DNA from 3 places in the Ruminococcus sp. RTP21484sp1_RTP21277st1_D2_RTP21277_210401 genome. Region 3 is predicted to be linked to each of the others. Evidence: riboswitches for the same ligand, from Rfam matches in the RefSeq annotation. Region 3 holds a riboswitch; each other region holds the start of a gene.
What was found. A riboswitch is a leader RNA that binds a small molecule or an ion and turns the genes downstream of it on or off. The one in region 3 is predicted to bind cobalamin.
Positions count from the first base shown of each region.

Region 1: linked by a shared signal. The riboswitch ahead of AB5706_RS18635 (hypothetical protein) and the one ahead of AB5706_RS19135 (cysteine-rich small domain-containing protein) in region 3 are both predicted to bind cobalamin.
Region 2: linked by a shared signal. The riboswitch ahead of AB5706_RS06875 (sirohydrochlorin cobaltochelatase) and the one ahead of AB5706_RS19135 (cysteine-rich small domain-containing protein) in region 3 are both predicted to bind cobalamin.

Region 1 is NZ_JBCOMJ010000033.1:26,843-37,690, reverse strand. It holds gene AB5706_RS18645 (FecCD family ABC transporter permease) at 1-794, opposite strand, end outside; gene AB5706_RS18640 (ABC transporter substrate-binding protein) at 839-2,038, opposite strand; gene AB5706_RS18635 (hypothetical protein) at 2,096-5,119, opposite strand; cobalamin riboswitch at 5,319-5,509, opposite strand; gene AB5706_RS18630 (VanW family protein) at 5,593-7,023, opposite strand; gene AB5706_RS18625 (hypothetical protein) at 7,103-7,153, shown strand; gene hisI (phosphoribosyl-AMP cyclohydrolase) at 7,137-7,481, opposite strand; gene hisB (imidazoleglycerol-phosphate dehydratase HisB) at 7,610-8,197, opposite strand; gene hisD (histidinol dehydrogenase) at 8,194-9,507, opposite strand; gene hisG (ATP phosphoribosyltransferase) at 9,556-10,191, opposite strand; gene hisZ (ATP phosphoribosyltransferase regulatory subunit) at 10,188-10,848, opposite strand, start outside.
Region 2 is NZ_JBCOMJ010000007.1:71,662-82,509, forward strand. It holds gene AB5706_RS06870 (hypothetical protein) at 45-653, opposite strand; gene AB5706_RS06875 (sirohydrochlorin cobaltochelatase) at 789-2,093, opposite strand; cobalamin riboswitch at 2,298-2,473, opposite strand; partial or broken gene AB5706_RS06880 (DUF6783 domain-containing protein) at 2,545-2,646, opposite strand; partial or broken gene AB5706_RS06885 (DUF6783 domain-containing protein) at 2,623-2,733, shown strand; gene AB5706_RS06890 (metal-sensing transcriptional repressor) at 2,895-3,278, shown strand; gene AB5706_RS06895 (heavy metal translocating P-type ATPase) at 3,378-6,062, shown strand; gene AB5706_RS06900 (glucose-6-phosphate isomerase) at 6,404-7,987, shown strand; gene AB5706_RS06905 (hypothetical protein) at 8,181-8,555, opposite strand; gene AB5706_RS06910 (bacteriocin) at 8,832-9,023, opposite strand; gene AB5706_RS06915 (hypothetical protein) at 9,051-9,389, opposite strand; gene AB5706_RS06920 (radical SAM/SPASM domain-containing protein) at 9,505-10,848, opposite strand, start outside.
Region 3 is NZ_JBCOMJ010000035.1:12,928-23,775, reverse strand. It holds gene AB5706_RS19145 (C40 family peptidase) at 94-1,449, shown strand; gene AB5706_RS19140 (GDSL-type esterase/lipase family protein) at 1,619-2,665, shown strand; cobalamin riboswitch at 2,758-2,945, shown strand; gene AB5706_RS19135 (cysteine-rich small domain-containing protein) at 3,407-3,715, shown strand; gene AB5706_RS19130 (phosphatase) at 3,839-4,552, opposite strand; gene AB5706_RS19125 (BMC domain-containing protein) at 4,831-5,208, shown strand; gene AB5706_RS19120 (EutP/PduV family microcompartment system protein) at 5,215-5,688, shown strand; gene AB5706_RS19115 (class II aldolase/adducin family protein) at 5,944-6,810, shown strand; gene AB5706_RS19110 (aldehyde dehydrogenase family protein) at 6,884-8,272, shown strand; gene AB5706_RS19105 (zinc-binding dehydrogenase) at 8,290-9,528, shown strand; gene AB5706_RS19100 (BMC domain-containing protein) at 9,552-9,866, shown strand; gene AB5706_RS19095 (BMC domain-containing protein) at 9,995-10,270, shown strand; gene AB5706_RS19090 (BMC domain-containing protein) at 10,292-10,594, shown strand; gene AB5706_RS19085 (BMC domain-containing protein) at 10,798-10,848, shown strand, end outside.

The DNA.
Region 1 (10,848 bases), on a different contig from region 3:
GCTGATAAAATACTGGAAAGCAAAATCAAAGCAACGCGGAAGAATTTGATGTTTACGCCCATGCTTTGTGCATAAGCTTCTCCCAGCTGATAAGCACCGATGGGCTTTGACAGCAGGAAAGTCAGGATCAGGGTAATTCCTACCACCACACAGGAAATGTAAACGTTACTCCAGCTCATACCGGAGAAGCTTCCCTGTGACCATCCGTGAAGATTTACAATATCGGAATCATCTGCAAAAGTTACCACAAAATCAGTTACTGCAGAACAGATATAGCCAATCATGATTCCAGCAACCAGAAGGGTGGCCATGTGCTTGATCCTTTTTGAAATCAGAAGAATAAAACCAATGGAAATCAGGGAACCAATAAAAGCTGCAATGATCAGAGTGTAAGAAGTTACGTTTACAGCTCTGCCAAGATAATAAATCATGGTAAGAGCTACTACCATTTTCGCACCGGAAGAAATTCCCAGAACAAAAGGTCCTGCAATGGGATTTTCAAAAAAGGTCTGAAGAAGAAAACCAGATAGGGATAAGGCACCTCCAAGAATGGCAGCCATCAGGATCCTGGGAAGACGGATTTTCCAGATGATGCTGTATTCTTTTGTATCTGTGGCTTTTTTCAGCAGGATATCTATGATCTCAGACAGAGAAATATGAACATTTCCTGTGTTGATATTCAAAACTGTGATCAGGCCAAAGGCCAGGATCAGCAGAATGAAAACCATAGCGTAACGAGATCGTCTCTTAAAATTTTCCATGTGGAAGCTGGTTCCAGCGGATTGATTGCTCATTTTATTTTTCTCCATTTTTGTTTCATTTACAACAGAACCTGCTGTCAGCTCAGCTTATGAAGAAAAGTCATATCCTCTTCACTTCCGCCGGTAAGCATCAGGTTCAGATCTGTGATCAGTTCACCAATTGTATCTGTATGCTGGTACATGGAATCATCAGTTACCCAGACATTTCCCTCTTTTACGGCTTTAAAATCAGCCATCAGACTTTCTTTTGCAAGAAGATCGTCTATGCTTTTTACAGAAGCATCAATACTGGAGTTGTAGATCAGATAATCTGCATCTGCCGCGGTATTATAGAATTCCTCCATGGTAATGGCAACGGAAGTTTTTCCACTGTCATCCTGAAGATCTGCGAATACATTTCTTCCACCGGCAATCTCGATCATACTGGAAATATAATCTTTAGGATTACGTACTACAGGAGAACCGCTGGTATTGATGTAGAAAAACGCAACTGTTTTTTCCGTATTTGTAAAGTCCTTTAGCTTCTCAATAACCTGTGCCTGCTGGTCAAAAAAGGTCTTTGCCTCCTCTTCTTTGTTCATCATTGCGCCATAAAGCTTGATCCACTCTGTACGTCCAAGGGGCTGGCTCTCATAGCTGGAGCGATCGGTGAAAACAGGAATTCCAAGAGTTTCGATCATCTCCTGTACCTTCGGTGCATGAAGGATCATGGTAGACTCTATTGCAAGATCACAGTCGTCACCTACCAGAAGCTCGTAATCCGGTTCATCGTATTTTCCCGCAAAGGTCATTTCGCCGTTATTGATAGCATCAGCTGCTGACTGGATATACCAACCGGAAGCATCAAGACCTGACAGCTTGATGGAGTCTACACTTCCGATTGCATCGAACAATGCCATCGGGGAAGTGGCTGCCATGTAGATGGTGTCAAGTGGCTGCTGAAGGATCTGGATTTCAGGATCCAGATCATCAGGTGCCTCTTTGCCCTCTGGGACGATCAGATATCTGGCATCATCATGGATGTCCAGAAGTTTGTAACCGTCATTGTAATAATACACGTCAAAGCATTCTGCAAAAGACAGATCCATGGCGGATTCATAGGTCAGACCTGCAATTTCAGGTGCAGCACTTTTTTCTGATGTGTCAGAAGAAGTCTCCCCGGAAGCATCTGCTTCCAGGTTCTCCTCTTCTGCCCATACCGGAGTAATGGCAGTAAATGTCATAACTGTTGCTGCAAAAATACTTAAAATTTTATATTTCAGCTTTTTGTCATACATTTTTATTTTCTCCTGCTGATTATTCTTGCTACTGTGCATATGGTGAAGAATAGTAATTTATTCTTCCTCATCAGTTACAAAAATTGCTTCGTAAGCTTTTTCCCACTCAGCTTTTGCATTGTCATCCTTTTCATCTGCAGAACGGTCCACGATAAACGGGATTTTCAGAGTGGAATATTTCTCTGCGGAATCTTTCAGAAGGTTTTCTTTTGCTTCTGTGTCTGCTTCCTCTGTCGGGAGAATATCAGAAGAAAGGATAGAAATACCGCACTGACTCTTTACAAGAGCTTTGTAATCTGTATCTTCATCTTTTCCTGCAAAAGTTACGGAACCATCTTCCAGAGCAGCTGTAAGGCTGTCTACCGTACAGTCCTCTTTTTCCATTCCAAGAGCAGTAACTTTGTCTGTAAGATCAAGCTTATCCAAAATGTTAAGAGCATCTGTGGAAGCCACATAAGCAGATTCTACCGGCTGGTTGATTACGATTACATCTTTATCAAGTCCTGCAGGGATAACAGCACCCTCAGGTACGATCAGGTATTTTACAACATTGCCCATGTAGAGCTTTTCTGTACCTGTAAGTTCCTGGGAATCAGCAGCTTCTGTTTTTGCATTTTCTTTTCCGGAATCAACAGTTTCCGGTTTTCTTGCAGTATCTGTTGTCATATCTACTTCAAGAAGGGTAATACCCTTTGCGTAGTGATAAAGCTTAAAGTATTTTGCATGCTCAAGAGTAGTTTCGTCTTTATACTCAAGACCTGTGATCTCTGGTGCAGAATCATCCAGCTTCTTGTTTCCTGTGGAAAGCATGCTGTTGTCATCTGCCGGGTTATCCTTGTCTGTTTTCTTCGGATCGTTTGCACCCTTTAAAGCGATATAAATGGTGTAAGTGATTTCATGAGCCTGGGACATTCTGGTTGTCATACCAATGATCGTATTATTCTGGTTCAGTGCTACCGGAATTGTGAAAGTAGAAGTTCCGCCGCCGCATGCACCGTAGTATTTATTTCCATTGGCTTTTACATAACCGTAATATTCACTGCTGAATACAATAGTCGCATATGCCTGACCATTTGTTACCGTAACTTTGTTACAGGAAATGCTGACCTTTCCAGAACCACCAGACCAGGAGAAACTGTCAGGAGTATAGGTTCCATCTGCTAATGTAGTAGAACTGTTTACAGATGCTGTTCCGCCGCTTAAGTCAGATTCGTATTTGGATTCCTCTTCCGGTTTCTTGTCTGGCTTTGGAGTTGCTGTTGGTGTAGGAGTTGCTGTCGGTTTTTTATTTGGTTTTGCAGTGGGTGCAGGAGTTGCTGTGATTGTTGTGTCAGGAGCAGTATCTGGCTGCGGATCATCCTGTACGTCACCTATCTTATTTAAAGTGCTGGACTGGAAAGTCAGGATCCTGTCATACCAGATCTGGTTTTTGTGGGAAAAAGCAGCAACTGCAATTCCATTGTCCAGGGCTTCAACAGGAATCTCATATGTATATTTGCCATTTGCGTCTGTCCCATATGGAATCCAGGTGGAGGAATCGGCTGCGGCAGCTTCTTCTTTTGTTCCAAGACATAGATAGTCGTAACCAGTTCCGCTTAAAGTAAGAACAGCTGTCATCTTTCCGTTTTTGGAAGTAAGGACACAGTCAATTACACGGAACATAGAGGAACTGGAGTTTACTGTAATATTATAAATTCCGCTTGCACAGCTGCCTGGAGCAGGGGTTGCTGTTGGCTCTGGGGTGGTGGTTGCTTCCGGAGTTGTGCTTGGCACTGGAGTTTCAGTTGGTGCAGGAGTCTCAACCGGTGCTTCGGTAGGCTCTGGGGAAACAGTTGGTTCCGGTGTTGGAGCAGCCTCTCCATATCCTGGAACCGCCGGTACGGTAATCGTCAATATACCCTTTGCGTACCAGTTCTGGCTCTTCTTGGAATGAGGAACGACTGCTATTGTCTGAGCTTCCTTGCTTGCAGTAACTTCAAAGGTGTAGGTATAGCCTCCTGCACTGTTCTCTACTCCTTTGATGGAATTTGCTTCTTTATCAGAGTCACTGGCACTGCCAAGATAGATCATGTCATAATTCTGTTTTGCGGTAGAAAGTGTGACAATATACTTATCCTCCGAAACCTTTACAGTGGAACCGGTGATTACGAACATTGCAAATTCATCACCGTTTTCTTTTACAAGCTTGATTCCGGCATCTGTAATCTCATTCTGGGCTGGTGCCTGGGTTGGAGCTGCAGTTGGCAGTGGAGTGGCAGTTGGCTCAGGGGCTGCAGTTGGCTCTGGAGTAGCTGTTGGTTCCGGGGCTTTCATTCCTGGAACGTTCAGTTTCAAAGCCATATTTGTGTACCATTTCTGATTTTTTACAGAAAATGGTACGATGCTGAAAGTCTGGACCTGTTCACTGGCAGGAACCTCAAAAATGAAAGTATAACCATCTTCATTTTCTGTACCAACGATTGCTGCTGCATTTTTTGCTTCGTCAGGATCTTCTTTAGAACCAAGATAAAGCTTCTCATAGTTCTTTCCGTCAGTATTGAGGGTTATCTTAATTTTATCACCATTTAATTCAGCAGAAGAGCTTTTGATTTTAAGCATTTTATATGCACTGTTATCTTCCTTGTCAATGGTCATGTTGGAACCATCTGGGTTCAGATCCTCTGGCTTTGTTTCTGGTTTATCTGTCTCTTCGGTTTTGCCCTCTTCTGTTGTTTCTGGTGCAGCTGTAGGCTGTGGAGCTTCTGCTTCCTCATTTTTGCTTTCTTCAGCAGGTGATGCAGTAACCTCAGGAGTGGTCTCAGAGGCAGGTGTTTCTGTAGCAGCAGGTGTCTCTTTCACAGCAGAGGCATCCACTGCTGCCGGAGTTACTGTAGTGTCAGTGTTTTCTTCCTCAGCTGTTGCGTTCTCCTGCACAGGGGTCTCAGCAGCAACAGCAGTCTTCTCCGCCTCTGTTTCTGGAGTTGGTGTAACAGAAACCTGTACGTTTGCATCCTCATTTTCTGCCTGTGTAAGTACAGCAGGAGTGACCGTCATCGCGACGGAAAGGAACAGTGCAAGAAAGCGTTTTGAATTTCTTTTCATTTCTTTTTCCTCGATTCTTCCTATTATTTTATAATTTGAATAAATCCCAATTGCTTCTGGAGCCTGTTTGTACAATGGGCAATCCTGACAGGATTATTTCAAAAAAATGCCTGCTTCCTCTGAGAAAACAGGCACTAAAAATTCAATATATTGTATTATCAAATATATTAATGAGAATGAAGTACTTTCTTCGGAAGCTTTCATTAAACGAATTCAGCAGGTTTCCTGACTTACAGATCAACACAGAATCCATCCTTCTCAGCAATATACCAATGGTTTCACTGGATTCTACTCCCTGGTTACAGTGACCGGATCGTTCAGGACTTTCACCTGATTCCCTCTTAGAGCGTGTTGAAAAATATTCCCACAATCTGCACGCTGTAGCAGACAGATATGTCTGGCACTGAAAACGGATTTATTCAATTCACCTCATTATAGCAGACCGTTATGTCGAAATCAATAGATTTATAGGGTTATTGCTTGTATTTACTGTACCCGACTTCATCTGTGCGGAGAAGTGTTCCATTCTCATCGTAGACACTGCGGTAGGTTTTACAGGTGTTTGGATCGGAATGCTCTGTAGTAATCTCTACCGTATTATTGTCAGTTTGGGTTCCGTAAATGGATACCGTTACGGCTTCCTCTTTTTCATCGTAAGAGGCTTCAATTTTAATTGGATAAGCAGTATTATTCTGAAAACGGAAATCCTGACCTCCCCACACCACTGCTGCGTCCAGACCATCCTCAACATAATCAATTCGGGCAGCGTGATTATGACGCTCAACAATGGTCAGATCAGACTGCAGGCATGCCATAAACAACGTAGTGGAAATCTGGCAGATTCCGCCTCCGATATCCTGGGCATGTTCGCCTCCTACAATTACAGTTGCTTCCCTGTACCCTCGTTCCTCAGTACGTGGACCTAAAGTATCGTTGTAGGAAAAAATCTGTCCTGGCTGAAGTTCCATTCCATCACAGGCTTCCACGGCAAGCTTCAAATTGGCAACACGGTTTTCGGTACCTCCGCCATATGTAGTATAAGTACCAAGAAGATTCAGATAAGGAAGGGCTTCTATCTCTTCTGTAGAAACTTCGGGTAGGGTTATTTCAAGGGGGATGGTAATCTTTGCCCCTTCTTTTGCTTTTTCCAGCTTCTTTGCAGCTGACTTCACATCAAATGAAATTCCGGTAACTGCCGGAATAATTTCATTATTTTCCCCCAGAGAAGCATCTGTGGCATCTGTATGTACTTTTTCATAATAGGCTTCCAGATCCAGTTCCTCTGGCGGTGTCTTCATAGTAGGACATTCGATAACAGCTTCATAATCTTCTATGGAAATTGCTTTTAGAATCGCTTCTTTCAATGCATCCATATCCGGACCGATTCCGGTTTTTCCCTTAGTGATAACCAGCTCTGTATCTGTAAGTTCACAGGAAGTCTGTATAGTGGTGGATCCCTTTGAAATTCCAGCATCCTCCAGAAGCTTGTCCAGTTCGTCTTTGTTTCGGGCTTCTGGCATAAGGGTGACTTCTTCCTTTGTCTTGCTGTTCATCAGTTCGATGCGGTCAGTTCCATGAGTAAACCAGGCACCATGTCCAAGAGCATAGGCACTTTCTACAATTGATTTTACATCAAGACCGAGAACAGGATAGATGGATACCTTAAAGTTCTTTCCATTCAGGGTAATGGTCATCTGTGTGTTCTCATATTTTTCCTGAAAATCTTTTGAAATTGCGTCAATGGCTTCCTCTTTGGTCATTCCCTGAATGGCTATGCCGTTTATTTTAAGCTTCTTCCAGATTACATTATCTGTAAGAAAATGACACCACAGCCCATACGCACCTGCCAGAATCAGAACCAGGATCAGAACTTTGATCACACCGTTTTTCACTTGTTTTTTCATGTAATAATTTTACCTTTTGCAGTCTTTTTTAGAGCGTGTTTGAAAAAGGCTTTCTGCAAAATATATCGCAAAGTGGGGCGTGCAGATTGCAGGAATGATTTTTCAAACAGGCTTTAGAGCAATGGGGTAAAAAAGCATGTCCGGTTTCCGGTATGGCATGCAGCCCCTACCTGCTCTACTTTTGCCAGAATTGTATCATTATCACAGTCAATAGTCAATGATTTCACATACTGAACATGACCGGAGGTTAGTCCTTTGGTCCAGAGCTCGTTGCGGCTGCGGCTCCAGTAAGTCATTTTTCCCAGCTTCAGAGTGGTAAGGTATGCTTTCTCGTTCATGTACGCAAGCATAAGAACTTCGTCTGTTTTGTAATCCTGCACAATAACCGGAACCATGCCGTCACTGTTTAATTTGAAATCTGACCAGGACATTTTGGACTTTAATTGGTTCTGTTCCATATTTTTAATACTCCTTTATGAAAAATTCTTCTGCAATTATGCCACCTGCTTTCATGCTCAATTCGAAAAAAATGAAAACAAGTGGCATATATCATATCGTCTTAATTGTAATTCTGTTTGTTCTGCCCTTAGAGACTTCCCTTCGTAGAAAGCACATCTGTAATACGAGGATCATAAGCTACCGCCATATCCAGCGCCTTTGCAAAGCTTTTGAACATGGCTTCTGCCATATGGTGATTATTTCCCGGTGTTAGAACCTTAATGTGAAGATTCATGGCTGCCGTATAAGAAATGGCGTAAAAGAATTCCTTCACCATTTCTGTGGACATATCTCCAATTTTTTCACTGGTAAACGTACCTTCGAAGGAAAGATACGGGCGTCCCCCGAGATCAATGGCGCAAAGCACAAGACACTCATCCATTGGAAGGATGCAGCTTCCGTAACGCCTGATTCCTTTCTTGTCTCCAACCGCTTCTTTAATAGCTGTGCCAAGAACAATTCCCGTATCTTCAATGGTATGATGATCGTCAACCTGAAGATCACCCTTTACCTTTATATCCAGATCAAAAAGTCCGTGGCGGGTAAAGCCATCTAACATGTGATCGAAAAATCCCACACCTGTATCCAGACTGCTTTTTCCGGTTCCGTCCAGATTCAGCTTTATGGCAATTTTAGTTTCCTTTGTATTTCGTTCAACAGTAGCTTCTCTTGTCATGACTGCTCCTTTTTATCTTCCTCTTCAAAGCGGACTGCAATGGAGTTGGCGTGTGCAGTTAGCTGCTCTGAGGATGCAAACTGGATGATGTCCTTGTGGATTTCCTGTAATGCAGACCTGGAATAATATACAATACTGGATTTCTTAATAAAATCGTCAACGGAAAGTGCAGAGAAGAACTTGGCTGTTCCGTTGGTAGGAAGAACGTGGTTCGGTCCCGCGAAATAATCACCAAGAGGTTCAGAACTGTACTCTCCAATGAAAATAGCGCCTGCATTTCGTACCTTCATCATTACCTCAAAAGCGTTCTTAGTGACAATTTCCATATGTTCCGAAGCAATCTCATTCGCTGCTTCAATTGCTTCATCCATATCTTCTGCAATAAGGATATATCCAAAATTCTCCAGAGATTTTTCGATGATCTCTTTTCTGGAAAGAACCTTCAGATAGCCTTCAATCTCTTTCTCTACATTCTGTGCCAGTTCTGTACTGGTAGTAATGAGGATTGCAGAAGCCATCTCATCGTGTTCTGCCTGAGAAAGAAGATCTGCTGCTACATAGTGTGCATTTGCAGTTTCATCTGCAAGGACAAGGATCTCACTTGGACCAGCGATGGAATCAATGCTCACATGTCCATAAACAGCCTTTTTTGCAAGGGCTACAAAAATGTTGCCAGGTCCTACGATCTTGTCTACCTTTGGGATGCTTGCAGTACCATAAGCAAGTGCTCCGATTGCCTGTGCACCACCAACTTTATAGATCTCATCAGCGCCTGCTTCTTTGGCAGCAACCAGAGTGGATGGATTTACTTTACCGTCTTTCCCAGGAGGTGTGGTCATAACGATGTGAGGTACTCCTGCCACTTTTGCCGGCACAATATTCATTAATACAGAAGAAGGATAAACTGCTTTTCCGCCTGGAACATAAACACCTACACGATTTAATGGTGTTACCTTCTGACCAAGCATGGTGCCATTTTCGGTACTGGTAAACCAACTGTTCTGACGCTGTTTCTCATGGTAGCTGCGGATGTTTACAAGTGCCTTGCGGATAACTTCCAATAAGGATGCATCAACTGCTTTATATGCTTCTTCAATTTCCGCTTCGGTTACACGTATGGTTTCCGGAGTTACCTCTACTTTATCAAATTCTTTTGTGTAAGAAAAAAGAGCTTCATCCCCTTTTTCTTTTACATTTGCAAGAATATCTGCTACTGCGGCTTCGAACTTGCCGTAATTATTAGGGCTCCGTTTTAAAAGATTTTCCAGGATATCTTTGGTAGATTCTTTTGTTAATCTTACTGTACGCATTGTGATCGATCCTTCCAATTTTATTTTATTCCAGAAAAAACAGTAATTTCAGATTACCTTTCGTAAATCTTCAATCAGCTTACTGATTCTTTCATTTTCCATTTTCATGCTTACCTGATTCACAACCATTCTTGCTGAAAGAGGGCAAACTTCTTCTAACACCTTCAGTCCATTTTCACGAAGTGTGCTTCCGGTCTCAACGATATCCACAATCACTTCAGAAAGACCTACAATAGGGGCAAGCTCAATAGAACCATTCAGCTTAATGATTTCCACAGTCTGATGTTTCTTATTATAGAAATAATCTTTGGCAATGTTTGGATATTTGGTTGCCACACGAATCAGCTGATTTGAATTCAGAAGGGGTTTGGCACTTTCAGGTCCGCAAACACACATGCGGCAGGCTCCAAATCCAAGATCCATTACCTCGTAAAGCTTACGGCCTTCTTCCAGGATCGTATCCTTTCCGACAATTCCGATGTCAGCTGCGCCATATTCTACATATGTAGGTACATCTGGTCCTTTGGCAAGGAAAAAACGAAGCTTTAATTCTTCATTTACAAAAATCAGTTTACGGGAATCCTTATCTTTCATCTCTTCGCAGGTGATCCCGATTTTCTCAAGCATGGCAAGGGTTTTGTCTGCAAGTCTTCCCTTGGTAAGGGCAAAAGTCAGATATCTCATAATTCCACCTCACAAACCTTAGTTACTTTCTCTGGGCGAAGGGCTACATTTCTGCCCTGGGCGCGAAGCTCTTTGGCCTTCTGGATTGCCTGGATACGGTTTTCTTTGCGGTAAGTGATAACCGTAACGCCCTCCTCTCCCTCCATTTCGATTTTCTGTCTGGAAAGAGCCATCAGAAGGTTATCTACTACAATGGCAAACCCGATGGATGCAGCAGGCTTGCCGAAATGCTTCATCAGCTGATTGTAGCGTCCGCCCTTGATCAACGCTTCTCCTGTACCATAGGTATAAGCCTGGAAAATGATTCCGGTATAGTAATGATATTTGCTTAACATTGCAAAATCAAAAGTAACGTATTTCTCATAGCCGTAAACCTTCAGAAGCTCATAGATTTCTTCCAGACGCGCAACCGCCTTTAATGCCTGTGGATTGTCCGTAAGGGATTTTGCCTTTTCCAGAACTTCTGTCGATCCGAACATCTGAGGAAGCTGGGAAAGAACTCTTGCAAGGGATTTATCCATGTTCTTATTCTTTACAAGCTCTTCCACACCAAAATAGTTTTTCTGGGAAATCAGCTCCCGAAGCTCTTCTTCCTCTTCCTGGCTCAAGCCTGTCTGGGCAAAAATCGCTTTATAATAGTCAACCTGCCCAACGCTT
Region 2 (10,848 bases), on a different contig from region 3:
CATGAACCGTTTTCGCTCATGTGATGTCCCTTTCAGATTATTGATCAATCCTTATTCTCTTCCTCGGCAGCTGCATCTGTAGTTGTATCAGCATCTTCGCTTTTCTCTTCCTCACCGATCTCAACTGCATTTTTTTCTTCCTCAGTCTGCTCCTGCACATCCGTAACGCTTACCTTATGGTCATACCATTTGCCCTTTTTACCAATGATTGCCAGGTCAAATTCTTCATCAAGCTTCTCTACTGGAACATTGAATCCATAAACCTCCTCTGTCATGCCATCGCTGTAAGTTACCTTATCAATAGTAGGCTGAATCAGTTCGGCACCGTCTTTCTGTGCATCCTCTGCTGTTCCAAGGAAAACATTCTCAATATTCTTGGAAACGAGAGTAATATGAACGGTCATTTTACCATCCTTTACAGTGAGGGTAGCTCTTCCGTTGCAAGCCTCATTTACATGGAACATACTGCTGTCTGTGTCAAACTCTACACCATAAACACCGTCTTCAAGTTCGCTGTCTGCGGCATTCTCTGCACCATCTGTGGTTTCCTCTGCCTCAGCCTCTGTGGCTTCTGCAAATGCCGGGAATGCAGTTCCTGCTGTCATAGCGGAAATACTTACAGCTGTTAATAAAATGACTAATGAACGTTTCATAATAACTCTCCTTGCTTTTTCTTTATTTACGGTACACTTGTGTGTGCCGTATTTGTTTTATTACTCAAACAGCTGCCCCACAGTGTAGGAGCAGCTGCTTTTGTTCTGTTGCAATAACAATTTATACCAGGATAATTATTTCGCGATGGAATCAATAGCTGCCTGAGTATGAGCTACATAAAGCTGCTCAACAGCGTCAATTCTTCCAAGACCTTCGATCTGGCAGTCAATCTCATCGAAATCTCCAGAAGCCTCGAACATGCTCTTCCAGGAGTCATCATCATCACCAGCCATATCATTGTTTGCATGGTCACCAGCAACAACCATAAGCGGACGAAGGATTACTTTCTTGAATCCGGCATCTTTTACTTTATTGATAACTTCATCACAAGCTGTATCCTCTGGCTCACCTTCTACAGTACCGATGAATGCGTTTGTGAATTCAAGTTTCTCCATCTGGGTCTGCATCTGATCATATGTAACGTTTGCTGTATGGGAAGTACCATGTCCCATGAATACAAATGCGGTTCCATCTTCTGCAGCTGCTTCCATGCTGTCATATCCAGCTTCTTTTACAGCTTCATCTGTGATTGCCTGAGCAACAGCAGCTTTGTCATCGTTGATAACGGTAGCGTCATCGCCAACCTCACCAAGCATTGGTTCAGCGATTGCTACAGATTCAAATTTATCTTTGTAAGCATCAATAGCTTCTACCATCTCATCGTACTCAGCACCATGCATAAGATGTGTAGGCTGAACTACAAGATTCTTAACACCGTTTGCTACTGCACGGTCAAGTGCCTGCTGCATGTTATCAATCTTCTCATCATCTCTTGCCTGTACATGGTTGATAATGATCTGAGCGGTAAATGCTCTTCTTACAGACCAATCCGGGAATGCTTCTGCAAGAGCATCCTCGATTCCTTTGATATCCTCTGCACGGCTGTCGTTAAAGGAAGTACCAAAGCTTACTACAAGAAGCTCATTCTCACCGATCTCGTCCTGATTACGCGGATCATCCTTGGAAGCATCACCTGTGTCACGTCCGAAATACTCTGGACTTGCCTCTTCTCCCTCTACAAGCTCTTTCTGAGCATCTGTAAGGGCATCCCATGCTTCTTTAGCTTCCTTGCACTGCTCATCTGTATCATCTGTTCTCTCCTGAACATAAATAGCATCGATAAGTGCTGCTACTTTATCAGCCGCTTCCTTATCTGCATCTGCAGTGTCATCAGCTGCTTCTGCATCGTCTGTTGTCTCAGCATCATCAGCTGCTTCAGCATCGTCAGCTGCCTCAGCATCATCAGCTGTCTCAGCATCGTCTGTTGTCTCCTCTGCTGCTTCCTCTGTCTCTGCAAATGCAACAGTTGCTGTTGCTGCTGTCATGCTTGCTGCCATAGAAGCTGCAAGAAGGATTGCTAATAAAGATTTTCTTTTCATTTCTTTTTCCTCTTTTTTTTGTATTTCCGGATAGAATCACGTATAAAGAATCCCATGGGAAATCTATCACCAATCTCCCATTGCATAAAAACAGCCGCATTTTCTGCGACTGCACACATTCTCATATACACACTTTTCTTCCAAAAAACATTCAGGAAATATTCATGTATCGTTATGAGAATACAGGTTCTGTGTACCGCAGACCTAAGATTCCACGCCAAGGCAGTTCTCCTGACTTCGGTCAACACTGCTCCCCCTTCCCGGTTTCCCAGTGGGCTCTGAAGCAGTTCCCTTACACAGTGACGGCATCGTTCCGGACTCTCACCGGATTCTCTTTTGCGCATCATGTTCATGATGCAACCTTCGCGCTATAACCATTATACATATTCGACTCGGATATTTAATATGTACCATATTATTATATATTTTTTATGAACTTTTTATGTATTTTTTATGAACTAGAGTATGTTTGAAAAAGGCTTTCTGCAAGATGTGCGTCACAATTTGTGGGAGATTTTGTCCTGATGAGGGCGCCGTAGCGGGCTACGGCAACTGAATTCGGGCAAAATATACCGCAAAGTGGGGCGTGCAGATTGCGGGAATAATTTTTCAAACAGATTACTATTCACTCCGTTCATAGCAACACGCTTCGCGATACACAGGAATCATGCTTTCGCATGGTTTCGCGCCGCAATTCTCAGGTTTTCTGTGAATTACTTATTGACAAATACCCCGCCAGGGTATATATTGGTTTCATCAAATACATACCCCTAAGGGGTATATAAGGAAAGGAGTCCGCCTATGACAGCTGATTATAAATCCGAATCCTGCTGCAGCCACACCGCAGCCGATCCTGCAACTCTTTCCAGCCAGGAACCTACCAAGAAGGTCTGTTCCTGCTGTTGTACCAAGCACACCGATCGTTCCGAAGCAGAGCGCAGGAAGCTGGTAAACCGTCTGAAACGTATTGAAGGCCAGATAAGGGGGATTATAGGAATGCTGGAGAATGACGCTTACTGCAACGATATTCTTATTCAGTCAGCAGCTGTAAATGCCGCTGTGAATGCATTTAATAAGGAACTTCTCGCCAATCATATCCGAACCTGTGTGGCAAGAGATATCCGTGATGGTAAAGACGAAACCATTGATGAGCTGGTTGCAACTTTGCAGAAGCTAATGAAGTGAGATACCAGCGCATTCCGAATGTGTACCTGCCTGCGGAGGTACGAATGCGCAGAGCAGTCCGTTGGTATCGAAACACTGTATTCGAAGGAGGAATTTATTATGGAACAATACAACGTCACCGGCATGAGCTGTGCAGCCTGCAGCGCCCGTGTGGAAAAAGCGGTAAACAAGGTTCCGGGAGTTACTTCCTGCTCCGTAAGCCTGCTTACCAATTCCATGGGAGTGGAAGGAACTGCCTCAGCCTCTGCCATTGTCTCAGCTGTAGAAGAAGCCGGATACGGCTGCAGCCTGAAGGGTGCTTCCGGTCAGACGGAATCCGTTTCCGATGCTGAGAAAGCCTTGGAAGATCACGAAACGCCACTCCTCAGGAAACGGCTTATTGCCTCAGTAGGTTTTCTTCTGGTGCTGATGTACTTTTCCATGGGACACATGATGTGGGGATGGCCGCTGCCAGCCTGGTTTGATGGCAACCATATCGCCATGGGACTTGTACAGCTGCTTCTTGCAGGAATCGTCATGGTCATCAATCAGAAATTTTTCATCAGTGGCTTCAGGAGTCTGTGGCACCGCTCTCCAAACATGGATACCCTGGTAGCTCTCGGCTCCATGGCCTCCTTTGTATGGAGTGTCTACGCCCTGTTCGCCATGACCAGAGCCCAGGTTGACGGCAATTCCGAACTTGTCATGCACTACATGATGGAATTCTATTTCGAATCTGCCGCTATGATCCTGACCCTGATCACCGTTGGAAAAATGCTGGAAGCCCGTTCCAAGGGCAAGACCACGGATGCCTTAAAAGGTCTTATGAAGCTTGCTCCCAAGACTGCCGTTGTCATCCGAAACGGCCAGGAAGCCACCGTTCCCATTGACCAGGTTGTAAAAGGTGACACCTTTGTTGTTCGCCCTGGTGAAAACATCCCGGTGGATGGTGTGATTATCGAAGGCTCCAGTGCAGTCAACGAATCTGCCCTTACAGGTGAGAGTATCCCTGTTGACAAAGCTGCCGGAGATCTTGTCTCCGCAGCCACAGTCAACCAGTCTGGTTTCATCAAATGTGAAGCTACCCGCGTTGGCGAAGACACCACCCTCTCCCAGATCATCAAAATGGTCAGTGATGCTGCAGCCACCAAAGCTCCTATTGCAAAAATCGCAGACCGTGTTTCCAGTGTTTTCGTACCTGCTGTTATCACCATTGCAATTATAACAACTATTGTCTGGCTGCTTACCGGTCATGAGGCTGGCTACGCCCTGGCAAGAGGAATTTCCGTTCTGGTCATCAGCTGCCCATGCGCCCTTGGTCTTGCCACTCCGGTTGCCATTATGGTTGGAAACGGAATGGGTGCCAAAAACGGTATCCTTTTCAAAACAGCCGTCTCCCTTGAGGAAGCCGGAAAGGTTCAGATCGTAGCCCTTGACAAAACCGGAACCATCACAAACGGTCAGCCGGAGGTTACTGACATTCTCCCTGCAGACGACGTATCTGAGAACGATCTTCTCACCCTTGCCTACGCCCTTGAAAAAAAGAGCGAGCACCCTCTTGCGAAAGCCATTCTGGAAAAAGCTGCAAGCCTTGGTCTTACAGCCCAGGAAGTCACAGAATTCCAGGCTCTTCCCGGCAATGGACTCTCTGCGAAGCTTGGCGCTTCCACGCTTATCGGCGGAAGCATGAAATACATCAACACTCTGGCAGCTGTCTCTCCGTCTCTTATGAACCAGGCCGAGAAGCTTGCCGAAGCAGGAAAAACTCCTCTTCTTTTCGCAAAAGATGGAAAACTTCTTGGAATCATTGCAGTTGCTGATGTAATCAAACCGGACAGTGCACAGGCGGTCAAAGAGCTTCAGAATATGGGTATCCACGTAGTTATGCTTACCGGAGACAACAAGCGCACGGCCAGAGCCATCGGCGCACAGGCAGGTGTTGACCAGGTTATTGCAGGCGTCCTTCCAGATGGAAAAGAGAGCGTCATCCGCTCCCTGAAGGAAAAAGGCAAGGTTGCCATGGTTGGCGACGGAATCAACGACGCACCAGCCCTTACCAGAGCAGATATTGGTATTGCCATCGGTGCCGGAACGGATATAGCCATCGACGCAGCAGATATTGTCCTTATGAAAAGCCAGCTTTCCGACGTGCCAGCTGCTATCCGTATGAGCCGCGCTACTCTTCGCAACATCCACGAGAATCTCTTCTGGGCGTTCTTCTACAATGTAATTGGTATTCCGCTGGCTGCCGGCGTATGGATTCCAATTTTCGGATGGACCTTGAACCCGATGTTCGGCGCTGCTGCCATGAGCCTTTCCAGCTTCTGTGTAGTTACCAACGCGTTGAGGCTAAACCTGTTTAAAATTCATGACGCAGTTAAAGATAAAAAAGTCAAGAATCCGGTTTCCATAGAATCCAATTCTGGAAATATTGCTGATTTCTCTGAAGCATTATCTGCTGTTTTCTCAAAATCATTCAATGCAGATAAAACTTCAGATGCAGAACAAACGATTAATAACAGCTGCAAGCTTTTGAACGAATGCAGCGATATTAATAACAATACTAACAAAAAGGAGAATAATACCATGGTAAAAGTGACAGTTAATGTAACAGGAATGATGTGCGGACATTGCGAAGCACACGTAAACAAAGCAATCCAGGAAGCATTTGGGGTACAGGATGTTGTATCCTCCCATGATGCCGGAACTACTATTTTCTCAGCACCAGAGAAAGTGGACGAGGACAAAATCCGCCAGGTAATCAAAGACGCTGGCTATGAAGTAACCGGAATTACACAGGAGTAATCCATCCCTCACATTCAACTTGACCAATGCAGAAACCTATTGCAAAGGTCCGTTCAAACAGCCGACAGAAACATTTTTCAGCTTCTGTCGGCTGTTTTTTTACTTCTATCCCCTCTTTTTCACCAGCTTTTATGTTCTTTTTTTCATATCAGCCCCATTCTTTCTTATATTAATGTTAATTTTTCAAGAATCTTCATCCTTGCATTGAAATTCTATAAATTTTTCAGTATAATGATTTCGATACGGGTCTCACAGTGAGACTCCTTTGAGAGCATAATCCGTTGCTGAACAAGCTTTGAACAGCAACTATAGTCTCAACCATTTAAAGGAGGAATTATATTATGGCAACATGGAAAAATCTTGACACACTTGATTCTTTTGGCAAACTGAAAGAGCTTAAGAATCACGTAGACATTGCGGCAGCTCTGTCTGGTGAAGAAGGTGGCAAGCGTGTAGCTGATTATAGTACACCAATGGCAGCTGGTCTTTCTTACAACTATGCAGCCAAAGAAGTAGACGAAACCGTTTTATCCGCACTTGCGAAACTGGCTGACGAGGCACAGCTGATCGACAAATTTCAGGAATTATATAATGGTGCAGTGATCAACACCGGAGAGAAACGTATGGTTCTTCATCACCTTGCACGTAAGCAGCTTGGTAACCCGGTTGTTGTAGATGGTGTAGACAAACGTGAATTCTACGTTGCCCAGCAGAAAAAAGCTGCTGATTTTGCAAATAAGGTTCATGCTGGTGAGATCACCAACGAAGCTGGTGAGAAATTCACCACAGTCGTTCAGATTGGTATCGGCGGAAGTGACCTTGGTCCCCGTGCTCTTTACATCGCACTGGAGAACTGGGCGAAGGCCAATAACACATTCAAGATGGAAGCGAAGTTCATCAGCAACGTTGACCCGGATGATGCAGCTGCAGTACTTGCTTCTGTAGACCTTGCACACTCCTTATTCATCGTTGTATCCAAATCCGGTACAACCCTTGAGACACTGACCAACGAAGCATTTGTAAAGGATGCCCTGACAAAAGCAGGTCTGAATCCTTCCAAACACATGCTTGCCGTTACAAGTGAGACTTCCCCTCTTGCAAAGAGTGAAGATTATCTTACCGCCATCTTCATGGATGACTACATCGGAGGCCGTTACTCTTCTGTTTCCGGCGTAGGCGGAGCAATCCTTTCCCTGGCATTCGGACCGGAAGTATTTGCTCAGCTCCTTGAAGGTGCTGCAGCTGAGGATCAGCTTGCAACAAACCGTGACCTTATGAAGAACCCAGATATGCTGGATGCCCTTATCGGTATCTATGAGAGAAATGTGCAGGGATATCCTTCCACAGCTGTTCTTCCATATTCACAGGCATTAAGCCGCTTCCCGGCACACCTTCAGCAGTGTGACATGGAGTCCAATGGTAAAACCGTAAACCGTTTCGGCGAGCCGGTTAACTACGTAACAGGTCCGGTTATCTTCGGAGAGCCAGGAACCAACGGTCAGCATTCCTTCTATCAGTTATTGCATCAGGGCTCTGACATTGTCCCGCTTCAGTTCATCGGCTTTAAGAACAGCCAGCTTGGCGTAGATGTTGACATTGAGAACAGCACCAGCCAGCAGAAGCTCTGCGCTAACGTGGCAGCTCAGATTGTTGCATTTGCCTGCGGTAAAGAGGATGAGAACCTGAACAAGAACTTCAAGGGTAAACGTCCGTCCAGCATTATCATCGGTCAGCAGCTTACCCCTGCTTCCCTTGGTGCATTGCTTGCTCACTTTGAGAACAAGATCATGTTCCAGGGCTTCGTATGGAATCTGAACAGCTTCGACCAGGAAGGCGTTCAGCTTGGTAAAGTTCTTGCGAAACGTGTACTTGCACACAATACAGACGGTGCTCTTAAGGTATTCAGCGATCTTCTGAACATCTGATCTTTCAAACAGGCTCTAAAGCATATTTGAAAAATTTACGGCAGCCCGGGAATTTCCGGGCTGCCGTTTTTTTATGCTACATACTATAAAAACAGACCGCAGAAATCCTGTATTTTCATAATCCTCTGCGATCTGATTTCCATATTGACTTGTCTTGCAAAAAACCTTTTTCAAACCATTAATAAACTGACACTCAGGCAACCTGCACGCCCCAGATTTTCTTTGTTTCCAGGCCTCTGCCAGGCTTTCCTGTTACACAGATACTCTTATTTCTCCAGTTTCCAACACCATTATCCGAGAAACAGATTCCAGCACCATCTGCAGTCTTTTTCACCTGAATCTTCATTTCCAGATTCCGTACCTTGCCATACATCAAACTGGTCTTTACAAGCTCATCCAGATCTTTTTCCAGCTGTGCTTTATCCATATACACGCTAATCTTTTCCTCCGCCAGCTCTGCTTCCAGCCATTCCTGACCTGGTGTAAAGTATTTCTGTCTTGCCTTTACAAATTCATCTATAAAACTGTTAAGCTCCACTTTCTCATTTCTCTGTAATATCTTTCTCATAAAAGAAGCCTCCTTGCCTTAAAAAGCGTTACTGTTCGATTACTTCGCAGCAACTCAAAAATATCATTCTTTTTTCCTTTTCTGAAAGATATTATAGCTGTCTATGTTAAATTCTGTGTATTGCCAATGTTAAACATATTTAAAATAATTATACCTATTGTAAAGAGCAATATTAAAGTATCTTTTTTATAAAAAATCCCGCAATCCGTTATCATCAATACGGACTGCGGGATTTTCCACTAAAAGGCTGCGAGCCAGGGACTTTGGGAATGCGCTTTAAATTTTCCAGTACCCCGTACCACAAACAGCGCATTCAACCAGAGAACCGTCTTCTCTACTGAAAATTGTTTTCGCTTCTGTACTCCCACATTGTGGACAGCAGTTTCGCGCATTCTCCTCGCATCCTCCACCGGACACATTGTCCAACTCATCATCTGAAAGCTCTCTTTTTGTTATTTCGTCTTCCATCAAAAATATCCCTCCATCCAAAATCAATTAATTCTGTGTTTTGGTGGAAGTAGGATCCCAGTAGGTTGCACCGCAGCAGGCGCAGGTTACATAGGTGCAGCCATAAAGCGGCTCTCTGGAAGAAGCCTCCGTACTTCCGCATTTCGGGCAGCTGTATCCTACGTCGCAGGAATCACCGCCTGTTACATTGTCCAGCTCATCATCTGAAAGTTCCTGGGTTACCGGGTGTAATCTGGCATACATTTCTTCTGCCTGTACAGCATCAAGCTCCATGCCGTTTTCCTTCGCCAGTTTCTGAAGTTCTTCCACAGATCCGGTTCCCTTTGCAGCTTTTAAAACTTCCTTTGTCATTTTGTTCTCTGCCATAGTCAAATCCTCCTTAAAATTATATTAGATTTACAGCCACCTTTTCCCCGGCAGGTCCACTCCATATGTATCTGCAGTCTGCATCATGCCTGAAAAAATGTGCTCTAAATTTCCATTAAATATCAGTACCCGGATTATAAGCAATTTCCGTATAATTCTCATATTCCTGCAATGCACTGACAGTTTTCTCATAATATCCCTGTCCGAAAAACACACATTTGGAGGGATCTGCCCCCAGTTTGTCCCCGGTCAGCACAATTGCCAGTGCCCGGCATCCTCCCGCACAGTATTTGAAATACTTACAATTTCTGCATTTTCTGTCGTGCTCCCGGATTTTGTCCACAGTCGTACATACCTCACACAGATACTGGCTGTCACTTAGCAGATGCTTCAAAGATTCCTTTTTCACATTGCCAGGGATATCCCCATTCAGTTCGTAGGTGCCAGACAGCTGATGACAGGGAAATATATTTCCATTGGCTGCAACTGCCACCATGCCTCTGACCCCCTTGCATACTGGAAGCGAATCCCTGTATTCCTTTTCCCGGTACAAAACAGGAATCATCCCATAACTGCCAGATACAGGATACAGACGCAAAAACTGCCAGATGATCACATCCATTCTGCAGCCCGTTTTCATATATGCACTGGCAAATTCCAGCATTCTGTCATAATATTCCGTCAGTCCCAGAGCAGCATCACCTGCATTTTCCTTCCACCTTGGGGCCTCCGATGTGCGGATGATGCGCATTTTCCACACCCCAAGGCTGTCCATAAGCTTCGCTGTTTCCAGAAGCGTATCCAGATTGTGTCTGTGCACATTTGTCTGAATCATTACTGGAAAATCATTTGCCCTGCACAAACGGATGGCCCGGATTGCATCCTCCTCAGCTCCTTTTCGTCCACGAAGCCAGTCATGATGTCCGATTCCGTCAAAAGAGATCTTCATTAAAGGACGGATTCCTCTTTCCTTCATCTGGTTCAACACTTCCTGCCTGAGAAAATAGCCGTTGGTATTGATCTCTTCTACATACATTCCTCTTTCATAAATTCCCGTCAGGATGTCCATAAAATTCCTGTGAAGCATCGGCTCCCCGCCTGTGATGGTAAATGCATTTACCCCACATTCCCTCGCCTCATCCAGAAATTTTTCTGCTTCCTTCAGGAACCACTCGCTCATGGATGGGGCATTGTCAGCTGCATTAAAGCAATGAAGACAATTATAGTTACACTTCCCGGTTATCATCCAGTTTACTTTTGGAAAATACCGATTCTCGCAATGTCTGTATTTCTGCCAGTCTGTCAGATTCTCTTCCCCTCTGCAGGGATGAATAAAGCCTCTGGCTGCCATAGTTTCCAATAAATCATCCGCCTCCTGCTCCCTTTTTCCGTCGCAGGAACGCAAAAGCTCAAATTCTTCTTTTTTCAGCCCTTTGGCATATGGACTTCCCTTCCGGTA
Region 3 (10,848 bases):
TGCTAATATGTAGCAAGATTGAATGAAATGTTGCAAACATATTACAAATTGAGCTTTTTAGATTATCAAAAAGATTAACGAGGGTGATGAAACATGAAGAAAAGAATTGTATGTCTGACACTGGCAATTTTAATGTGCGGCTCACAGGTTGTAAGCGTAATGGCTGACCGTGAGAGCGATTTAAGAGAAGAGCAGGCCTGGACAAGCCAGCAGCTGGATGCTACATACGCACGCATGAGTGCCCTGTGGGATCAGAAGCAGCAGCTTGAGAGCCAGATCGAATCTTTGAATTCTGATCTTGTAAATGTAATGGTTTCCATTCAGACTCTTGAGAGTGATATCGCTTCCAAGGAAGCAGAAATTGAGAAAACACAGGGTGACCTGACCAAGGCTCAGAATGCCAAGGATAAACAGTACGGCGCCATGAAGAAACGTATTCAGTATCTTTATGAAAAAGGTGGAAACAATGCATGGTTCCAGATGATGTTAAATGCAGATAACCTTGCAGACCTTCTTACCAGAGCTGAGTATACACAGCAGATGTATGAGCAGGACAGAGAGAGCCTTCAGAAATATGCTAGAACGATTGAGGAGGTTCAGAAGTTAGAAGATCAGTATGAGCAGGAGAAAGCTGATTTTGAGACCATGAAGGAAGAATATGAGGCTCAGCAGTCTAACCTTCAGTATCAGTTGGATGTAACCCGTGCGAACAGTGCTGATTGCGAGAATGAGATCGCATACGCACAGCAGCAGGCTACTGAGTATGCGAACCTTCTGGAACAGCAGCAGGCAGAAATTGAGCAGCTTGAGGCAGAACGTATTGCAGCAGAAGAAGAGGCAAGACGTCAGGCAGAGGCAGAGGCCGCAGCGGCTGCAGCAGCACAGGAAGCAGCTCAGAACGGAGATAATTCCTCAGAAGAGGTTCAGTATGATGAAGATGGAAATGTTGTAAGTGGTTCTTCTGATGGATCTTCTGATTATGAATATGATGAGTATGGTAATGTAATTGATACTGACAATACAGTTGATTACAATTCCGATGCAAACAGCTCCGACAGTTCCTCAGATAGTTCTTCTGACAGTTCATCAGCCAGCAGTTCTTCAGGTTCCGGCTCTTCTGTTGTATCCTATGCAACACAGTTTGTTGGAAACCCATATGTATGGGGTGGAACAAGCCTTACCAGTGGTGCTGACTGCTCTGGCTTTGTGCAGAGTGTATATGCAAACTTTGGCGTAAGTCTTCCAAGAACATCTTATGAGCAGCAGAATGCCGGATATGAAGTATCCTATGCAGATGCTCAGCCAGGCGACCTGATCTGCTATGGCGGACATGTTGCAATCTATATGGGAAATGGACAGATCGTACATGCATCCAATGCCAGAGATGGCATCAAGGTCAGCGATAATGCTGCATACAGAACGATTACTTCTGTAAGACGTCTTGTGTAATCTGAATAAATGAATTTGTGAGCCCTTTCCGGAGATGAAAATCCGGAAGGGGCTTTTTACTGAAAATAATGTGGAAAAGCAAAGAAAAAAGAAGTATAGTAAGAATAAAAGTATTGTCTGAAAATCGTAACATAAATATTTCGTATAGCCAGATGAGAGGTGGAGAAAAATGCTTAGCCATTATCAGATGAAGGAAATTCCATATTTAAGAATATTAGGAAGAACGAATGGCAGTCTGGAACCGGTAACACTATTTTGGACCGCTTCCGGAATTGAACTGAATGTAAAAGCAACAGAAATATGGGTGAAAATCCGCTCCGATTATGATGTTTTTGAGCCATGGGTGGATGTGATCGTAGACGGCCTATTGTCCCAACGGCTTATGGTAAATAAGGGAGAACAGAAAATCTGCCTTTTCCGTAATATGGAAAGGGATAAGGTAAGAAATGTAAAGCTTCTTCGTGATACCCCTGTGTTTCCTACAGATGAAAAAACATTGCTTCAGCTGCTGGAGGTTGAAACTGACGGTGAGTTCTTACCTCTTGAAACACCGAAGCTCAGATTGGAAGTAATAGGGGACAGCATTACCTCTGGTGAGGGCGGCAGCGGTGCAGGAGAAGAAATGACATGGAATTCCTTTTGCTTCAATGCCGTGGATAATTATGCATATATGGCGGCAAAAGAACTGGGCGCGGTGTACAATTGCATCAGTCAGAGCGGCTGGGGTGTTTTCTGTTCCTGGGAAGGCAATGAGCAGCAGGCAATCCCGCTATATTATGAGCAGGTATGCGGTCTTTTAAATGGAGAAAGAAACAAACAACTGGGTGCTATGGAAAAATGGGATTTCCAGAAGTTTCAGCCTGATGTAATCGTAGTGAATCTGGGGACAAACGACGGCAGCGGCACGAAGAATATGGACAGGGTTGGAAAGGCTGTGGAAGACTTTTTGAGGAAACTGCGCGTATGTAATCCGGAAAGCTATATTCTGTGGTGTTATGGAATGCTTGGAGCTGAGATTTTGCCAACGCTTGAGAAAGCAGTGGGGAATTATAAAAGAAAAACAGGGGATAAGCGCGTGGAATTTGTGAAGCTTCCGGATACACAGGAAGGAGAATTTGGATCAAGGCAGCACCCTGGGCACAGATCTCATGAAAGAACAGCGAAAATCCTGGTGGAGAAGATTCAGGAAAAAATGACGCTGCTGGTCACGCCGTGACTAGCAACATCTGGTTGATAAAAAAATAACAAAAAATCCTTTCGAAGGGTTGACAAAGACAGTGACCGGTGGTACTATGATGTCAGTATAATTCCATAGTGAACATATTAAGTGCTGACAGCTATAAGCTGGCAGAAAGAGGGAATCAGGTGAGAAACCTGAGCGATCCGGTCACTGTAACAGAGGAGCGAATCTCATAGTCCATTGTGCTTACGCATGAGAAGGAGAGAGGATGTGATGATCCTGGAGCCAGGAAACCTGCTTGGTATGGCGAGGTTAAACTTCCGATGAAAGTGTAACAACCAGTTTTGGGGAATCCGCAGCCTTGAGATGTTGTCCGCTTTTGTGAGTGGACATTTTTTATGGAATGATCGCCTGTTCAGAAGAATTATACAGATTAAATGGCAGGCGATACTACTTCGGATGAAACCGTTCCCTCCGCGTATATATGAACGGATCATATTCTACCCCGGAGTAGCATCGCTCCCTCTTAAATAATGATGATTCAGAAGCCGCATATGCGGTATTTTTTTTACACTTTTCCTGAGCCTGTTTGTAGAATTATTCCCGTAATCTCCTGCAGGGTGTGACGCACATCTTACAGAAAGCCTTTTTTAAACACGCTCTGGCCGTATTCTATTCCTGTAAGCGGGATTCTTTTTTTGCATTTGATTTTGGGGCATTACGAAATAGAATATAAAGAATATTTTGTTTTGAGCTGTATGAGATAAGGAGAGAAATATGGAGAAAAAATATTGGGAAGATAAAGAATACGCTTATTTCAGTCATAAGAAATGTGAGTATTTTCCATGCCATAAAGGAGCTGATCCAGAGGACTTTAACTGTCTGTTCTGCTATTGCCCGCTTTATGCCCTTGGAGACAAATGCGGCGGAAATTTCAAATATAATGAGAAGGGATTTAAAGATTGTACGAATTGTCAGCTACCTCATAAGAAGAAAAACTACGGTTATGTGACAGGAAAATATCAGGAACTTGCTGCGATGATGCAGAAAGTAAGAGAAGCAGATCATAAAAATGAAAATGAGTAATCAAAGAAATAAGTATAAAAAACTCTCCGGAATATATACGAAGTTAAGCTTACGTATTTATATTTCTCGGAGAGTTTTTGCGTAATGCAAAATTCCATTGGAATTCTGCAAGCTGGATCCTTTTTATCGTATGCTTAACAGCATCTTTAATTTCGGAATCTGGTTGTTAAGAATCAGACCCTCTGGAAACATAGCATTATGAACGAAATCAGCGGCATAAGTGAAGTCTCCAATATGCTCTGTTCCATGACTGTCACTGGAAAGCACGATTGGAACCAGATACTTCCGGCAGCAGGACAGGATCTGCGCGCAGTTGGCATGGGTATCGCCCCGATATCCGTAAGGCGCCAGGGAAGCTTCGTTGATCTCAAGGAGAACACCGTTTTCACTGGCAGCCTTTACAACTGCGTCGTAATCTATGTCATACTGGGGATTATCAATGTGTCCCAGGATCTTTATAACCGGATTCTTCATTACGTTCAGAAAAGCAGCAGTATTTTCTTCCCTGGTCTTTGGCCGGAAATTCTGATAATGCATGCTGGCGATTGCGTAGTCCAGCTTATCAAGAAGCTCCTGTGGCAGATCTGTTTTTCCATCGGTATCCAGAATGTTCAGTTCAATTCCATATAATAATTCCACTTCGAAACGCTTCCTGGGCGAATAGATCAGGCTTCGGAAATAAGAAGAAGTTCCGGCAGCTAGAGTGGCTGGTCCGTGGTCTGTGATTCCAAGAAGCTTCAGCCCTTTTTGAGAAGCAGCCTTTGCCATGTCGCTGATGGTGCATGTTGTGCCGTGTCCGCTGGCAATGGAATGTGTGTGTATATCAGAAAGATACATAAAATCATCTCCTAGTCAAGATTACGTGAATATATGCAGCTGGTAATTTCACTATAAAAGTGTTTTGAAAAGCCATTTACAGTTAACTTTAGTATGCCAGAGGGCAAAAAACATGTCAATCATAAATAAGAAAAAACAGAGAAAACAAATAAAAACAACATTGCACTACAAGAAAAACCACATATAACATGCCAGGAAATGTTGCTTTTTGTTGACGCTTGGAAAGCAGAAAGGTATAATCAAATCAGAAAATAAAACTCTTTATTCAGGAGGAGAAAATGGGATACACAGATAATATGTCTCCGGAAATGAAACAGAGAATCGTACAGGAGCTTGTGCCAGGCAAGCAGATTTCCCTGGCACATATCATTGCCAATCCGGATAAGATTCTTTACACCAAGCTGGGTCTTGATCCATCTCTGGATTACTCAAGAGCGGCCATTGGGATCATGACTGTAAGTCCGGCAGAAACTGCTATCATTATGGCAGATATTGCGATGAAATCATCTGGCGTTGAACTGGGGTTTGTTGATCGTTTCAGCGGAAGCCTGATCATCACAGGTACTGTGTCGGAAGTAGAAGCTTCTACCAGCGCAATTCTGGACTATGTGGGAAATAAACTGGGCTTTACTTTATGCCCCATTACAAGGACTTGACAGAATATGAAGAAACTTGTTCTGATCGGTCGCAGCGAGGCTGGAAAAACTACTTTGACCCAGGCCCTGCGTGGTGAAAAAATACATTATCATAAAACACAATATGTAAATAATTTTGATGTGATCGTAGATACGCCAGGAGAGTATGCCCAGACGAAAGGTCTGGGACACGCCCTGGCGTTGTATACATATGAATCAGATGTGGTAGGGCTGCTGGTATCTGCCACGGAACCGTATTGCCTTTTTCCACCTTGCATTACCTGTATGGCCAACCGTGAAGTAATTGGAATTGTTACCAAAATCCACAATCCGGATGCAAATGTAAAACTTGCCACGTCCTGGCTGGAGCTTGCCGGCTGTAAAAAAATCTTTTATGTAGACTCCAGGCAGCAGGAGGGCATTCCGGAGATTTTGGAATATCTTAGGGAAGATGGCGATGTAATGCCATGGGAAAAAGATGCCTCTGATCCTGTGAATTAGAAAATACCTGTCAAATGTGGAAAAACAATAAAACCAGCAAAACCACGAAAAACAACATAGCAATCCAGAAAAAAATCCACATAAAACAACATAAAACAACGGAAAAACCTTGACTTATAATGTGGAATGGTGTAAACTTACAACATAACCAAAAAAGTAACAGGCTAGCTATGCCTAGCCATGATAAGTTACCCGGTGCGGTACTATAACTTACATAATCCACCGCACCTGAATGTGCTTAAGGAGGAAAAAAGCATGGTAAACGAATACGAAATCAAAAAACAGATTTGCGACATCGGAAGAAGAATCTATAACCGCAACATGGTTGCAGCAAATGATGGAAACATCTCTGTAAAACTGAATGACAATGAGTTCCTTTGCACACCTACTGGTGTATCCAAAGGCTTCATGACCCCAGAGTTCATCTGTAAAGTAGATGCGAAAGGAAATGTTCTTCAGGCTAACCCGGGATTCAAACCATCATCTGAGATCAAGATGCATATGAGAGTATATGAGAAGAGACCTGATGTAGGATCTGTTGTACATGCTCATCCAATTTATGCAACATCTTTTGCTATTGCTGGTATTCCGCTTACACAGCCAATCATGCCAGAGGCAGTTATCGCTCTTGGATGTGTTCCGATCGCTGAGTATGGTACACCTTCTACAATGGAGATTCCGGATAACCTTGAGAAATATCTTCCATACTTCGATGCAGTTCTTCTTGAGAATCACGGAGCTCTTACCTGGAGCACAGACCTGAACGCTGCATACATGAAGATGGAGTCCGTAGAATTCTATGCACAGCTTCTGTATCAGAGCAAACTTCTTGGAGGCCCGAAGGAATTTGATAAAGAGAACATTAAGAAACTTTATGAGATCCGTCGTAAATTCGGTATGCCTGGAAAACATCCGGCAAGCCTTTGCCAGAACAAAGATGGCATGAACTGCCATAACTGCGGTGGTGCATGTCACAACGAAGACTACAAACAGTTCCCAGGATATCAGTATGATTTCGTTGGCGGTAACTGCGATGCTCCGGCAGCAGATACAGCTAATGCAGATGCAGAGTTAGTAGCTAAGATCACCAAACAGGTTATGGCTCAGTTAGGACTGAAATAATCAGAAAATATAAAGGCCGGCAGCTGTGAGAAAATCAGGCAGCTGCGGGCAATTGTTAAGGAGGAACAATCTCATGCCAATCAGCGAGAGCATGGTACAGGATATTGTACAGGAAGTTATGGCGAAAATGCAGATTGCAGACGCTCCGGCCGGTAAACATGGAATTTTCAAAGATATGAACGAAGCCATTGAGGCAGCGAAAGCTTCTCAGAAGATCGTTCGGAAAATGTCCTTGGACCAGAGAGAAAAAATTATTACCTGCATTCGAAGAAAAACAAAAGAAAATGCAGAAATCCTTGCTCGTATGGGCGTTGATGAGACCGGAATGGGAAATGTAGGAGATAAGATCCTGAAACACCATCTGGTAGCAGACAAGACCCCAGGCACAGAAGATCTCAGCACTACAGCTTGGTCAGGCGACAGAGGACTTACTCTGATCGAGATGGGACCATTTGGTGTGATCGGAGCGATCACTCCGTGTACGAATCCAAGTGAGACCATTCTGTGTAATACGATCGGTATGCTGGCAGGCGGAAATACAGTTGTATTTAACCCACATCCGGCAGCAATCAAAACATCTATTTATGCGATTAACCTTCTGAACGAAGCATCCCTGGAATCAGGCGGTCCGGACAATATCGCAGTTACAGTAGAGAAACCTACATTAGAGACAAGCAACATCATGATGAAACATAAAGATATCCCGCTTATCGCAGCAACAGGCGGTCCTGGCGTTGTAACAGCAGTCCTTTCCTCTGGAAAACGTGGAATCGGCGCTGGCGCAGGAAATCCTCCGGCAGTTGTAGATGAGACAGCAGATGTAAGAAAAGCTGCTCAGGATATCGTAAACGGATGTACATTCGATAACAACCTTCCGTGTATCGCAGAGAAGGAAATCGTAGCAGTTGCTTCTATTACAGATGAGCTTATGCATTATCTGGTAAGTGAGAATGACTGTTACCTTGCTTCCAAAGAAGAGCAGGATAAACTTACAGCAGTTGTTCTTGCAGGCGGCAAGCTGAACCGTAAATGCGTTGGACGTGACGCAAGAACATTACTTTCCATGATCGGAGTAAATGCTCCTGCAAATATCCGCTGCATCGTATTTGAAGGACCGAAGGAACATCCACTTATCGCTACAGAGCTTATGATGCCGATCCTTGGCGTTGTAAGGGCAAAAGATTTTGATGATGCAGTAGAGCAGGCTGTATGGCTTGAGCATGGCAACCGCCACTCTGCACACATTCATTCCAAGAACATTGACAATATCACCAAATATGCGAAAGCAATCGACACCGCAATCCTTGTTAAGAATGCACCTTCCTATGCAGCACTTGGATTCGGCGGAGAAGGTTACTGTACATTCACAATCGCAAGCCGTACAGGTGAAGGACTTACAAGTGCAAGCACATTCACCAAGAGAAGACGCTGCGTAATGGCAGACAGCCTTTGCATTCGCTGACAGGAGGAAACATAAAAATGGATATGAATAACGTAAATATCGAAGAAATCGTAAAACAGGTTCTTGCTGGAATGGCTGGAACAGCACCGGCAGCTTCTGCATCAGCAGCACCGGCAGCACCAGCTGCAGCACCGGCAGGCGCAATCCCGAAAACTGCACATGTTGCAGTACTTACTGAAAAAGAGCATTTTGATATTAAAGAGTACCCGATTCCGGCACTTGGCGATGATGATATCCTTGTTAAAGTTGAAGGATGCGGCGTTTGCGGTACTGATGCTCACGAATTCAAGAGAGACCCATTCAACCTGATCCCGGTTGCACTTGGACATGAGGGAACTGGTGAGATCGTTGCCATGGGTAAAAATGTTAAGACTGATACAGCTGGAAAACCGGTTAAGATCGGTGACAAAGTTGTTACCTGTATGATCTTCAAGGATGATCCGGAGATCACTATGTTCGACCTGAACAAGAAAAACGTTGGCGGAGCTGACGTATACGGACTTCTTCCAGATGATGACATTCATCTTAACGGATGGTTCTCTGATTACATCTTTATCAGAGGCGGAGAGTTCGGAAGCACATTCTTCAACGTAAGTGATCTTGATCTGGATTCCCGTATCCTGATCGAGCCATGTGCAGTTCTTGTACATGCAGTTGAGAGAGCAAAAACAACTGGTATCCTTCGTTTTAACAGCAGAGTTGTTGTACAGGGATGCGGACCAATCGGTCTCATCTGTATTGCAGTTCTTCGTACCATGGGTATTGAGAACATCTGTGCTGTAGATGGAAATCAGCAGCGTCTTGATTTCGCCAAGAGAATGGGCGCTACCATGAGCGTAAACTTCATGGAGCACAAAGGAATCGAAGCACTTTCTGAAGCTGTTAAAGATCAGTTTGGCGGACATCTTGCAGACTTTGCATTCCAGTGTACAGGATCACCTGTTGCTCATGCAAACATCTACAAATTCATCCGTAACGGCGGTGGCCTTTGCGAGCTTGGTTTCTTCATCAATGGTGGAGATGCTACAATCAACCCGCACTTTGACATCTGCTCCAAAGAGATCACAATCGTAGGCTCCTGGGTATACACCTTAAGAGATTACGTTACAACATTTGACTTCCTTAAGAGAGCAAACGCAATCGGACTTCCAATGTCTGAGCTGATCACAGACAAGTATCCGCTTGAGGAGATCAATGAAGCATTAAAGAAGAACCTTGCAATGACCGGTCTTAAGATCGCAGTTGTAAATAAATAATTGCCGGATAAAGGAGAATCAAGATGGCAGAAGCTGTAGGAATCTTGGAGGTGTTCGGACTGGCAACAGCATTTGTGGCGGCCGACGCCGGCTGCAAGGCAGCAAATGTCCATCTGGAGGTTTTTGATAAAAATAAACCTGCAAATGCGGACAGTCTGCCGGTACCGCTCCTTGTCTGCATCAAGTTCCGCGGAAGCGTTTCTGATGTAACAGAGGCTGTGGAAGCTGGAATCAGAGTAGCAGAGAGTATGACCGGTGTGGTACAGCACTACGTAATACCAAATCCGGAACCCGGTACACAAAAAATGCTGAAAATCAGCGCACTGGATAAGGATTAATGATTGCTAACCAGTGAATTTAAGTCTATAATAAAAACGAACAAAGTCATGCGGAGCATGGCAGGTACCTCACAGCAAGTACGCTGGAGCGTACTTGAAAAGTCGAGATATATCAGGAGGAATTCATCATGGCACAGGAAGCTTTAGGAATGGTAGAAACCAGAGGACTTACAGCTGCAATCGAGGCAGCAGATGCAATGACAAAAGCAGCAGAGGTTACACTGGTTGGTACAGAGAAAATCGGATCCGGTCTTGTAACTGTTATGGTTCGCGGTGATGTCGGAGCTGTTAAGGCAGCAGTTGAGAGTGGAAGCGCAGCAGCATCCAGACTTGGAGAGCTTGTAGCTACACACGTAATCCCAAGACCTCATACAGATGTGGAGAAAATCCTTCCAAGCATCTAATGAACTATAAGGAGTTCGCTCATGAGTAAATCATATGGTTTTATTGAAATCACAGGTGTTGTAGCGGCCATGGATGCCCTGGACATCATGTGTAAAACGGCAGACGTTGAGCTGGCGTCATGGGAGCGTAAGCTGGGCGGACGACTGGTGACCATTATTGTACAAGGCGATGTGGCAGCTGTTACAGAAGCCGTGGAAGCGGCAGCAACAAATGCCATCAAGAAACCGGCAAGCTATGCAGTAATTGCCAATCCCCATGAGGAAATCGTCAAAATGGTGGAGCTTAGCGCAAGTCGATGGAGAAAGAAAAAGGGGGATGAATAATGGCTGACGAAGAAAAGAAAGAGACAGCGAAAAAAACAGCCCCTAAAAAGGCAGCCGCTCCGAGAAGAACGGCCAGAACAACCAGAGCAAAAGCAGCAGAAGTAAAGGCAGAAGAGCCGAAGACCACTGCAGCTGACAAAGAGATTACAGAAACCAAACATATAGAAGCTGAGAAACCAGCAATTCATAAGGAGGAAAAAATCATGACACAGGAAGCATTAGGAATGGTAGAAACCAGAGGACTTACAGCAGCT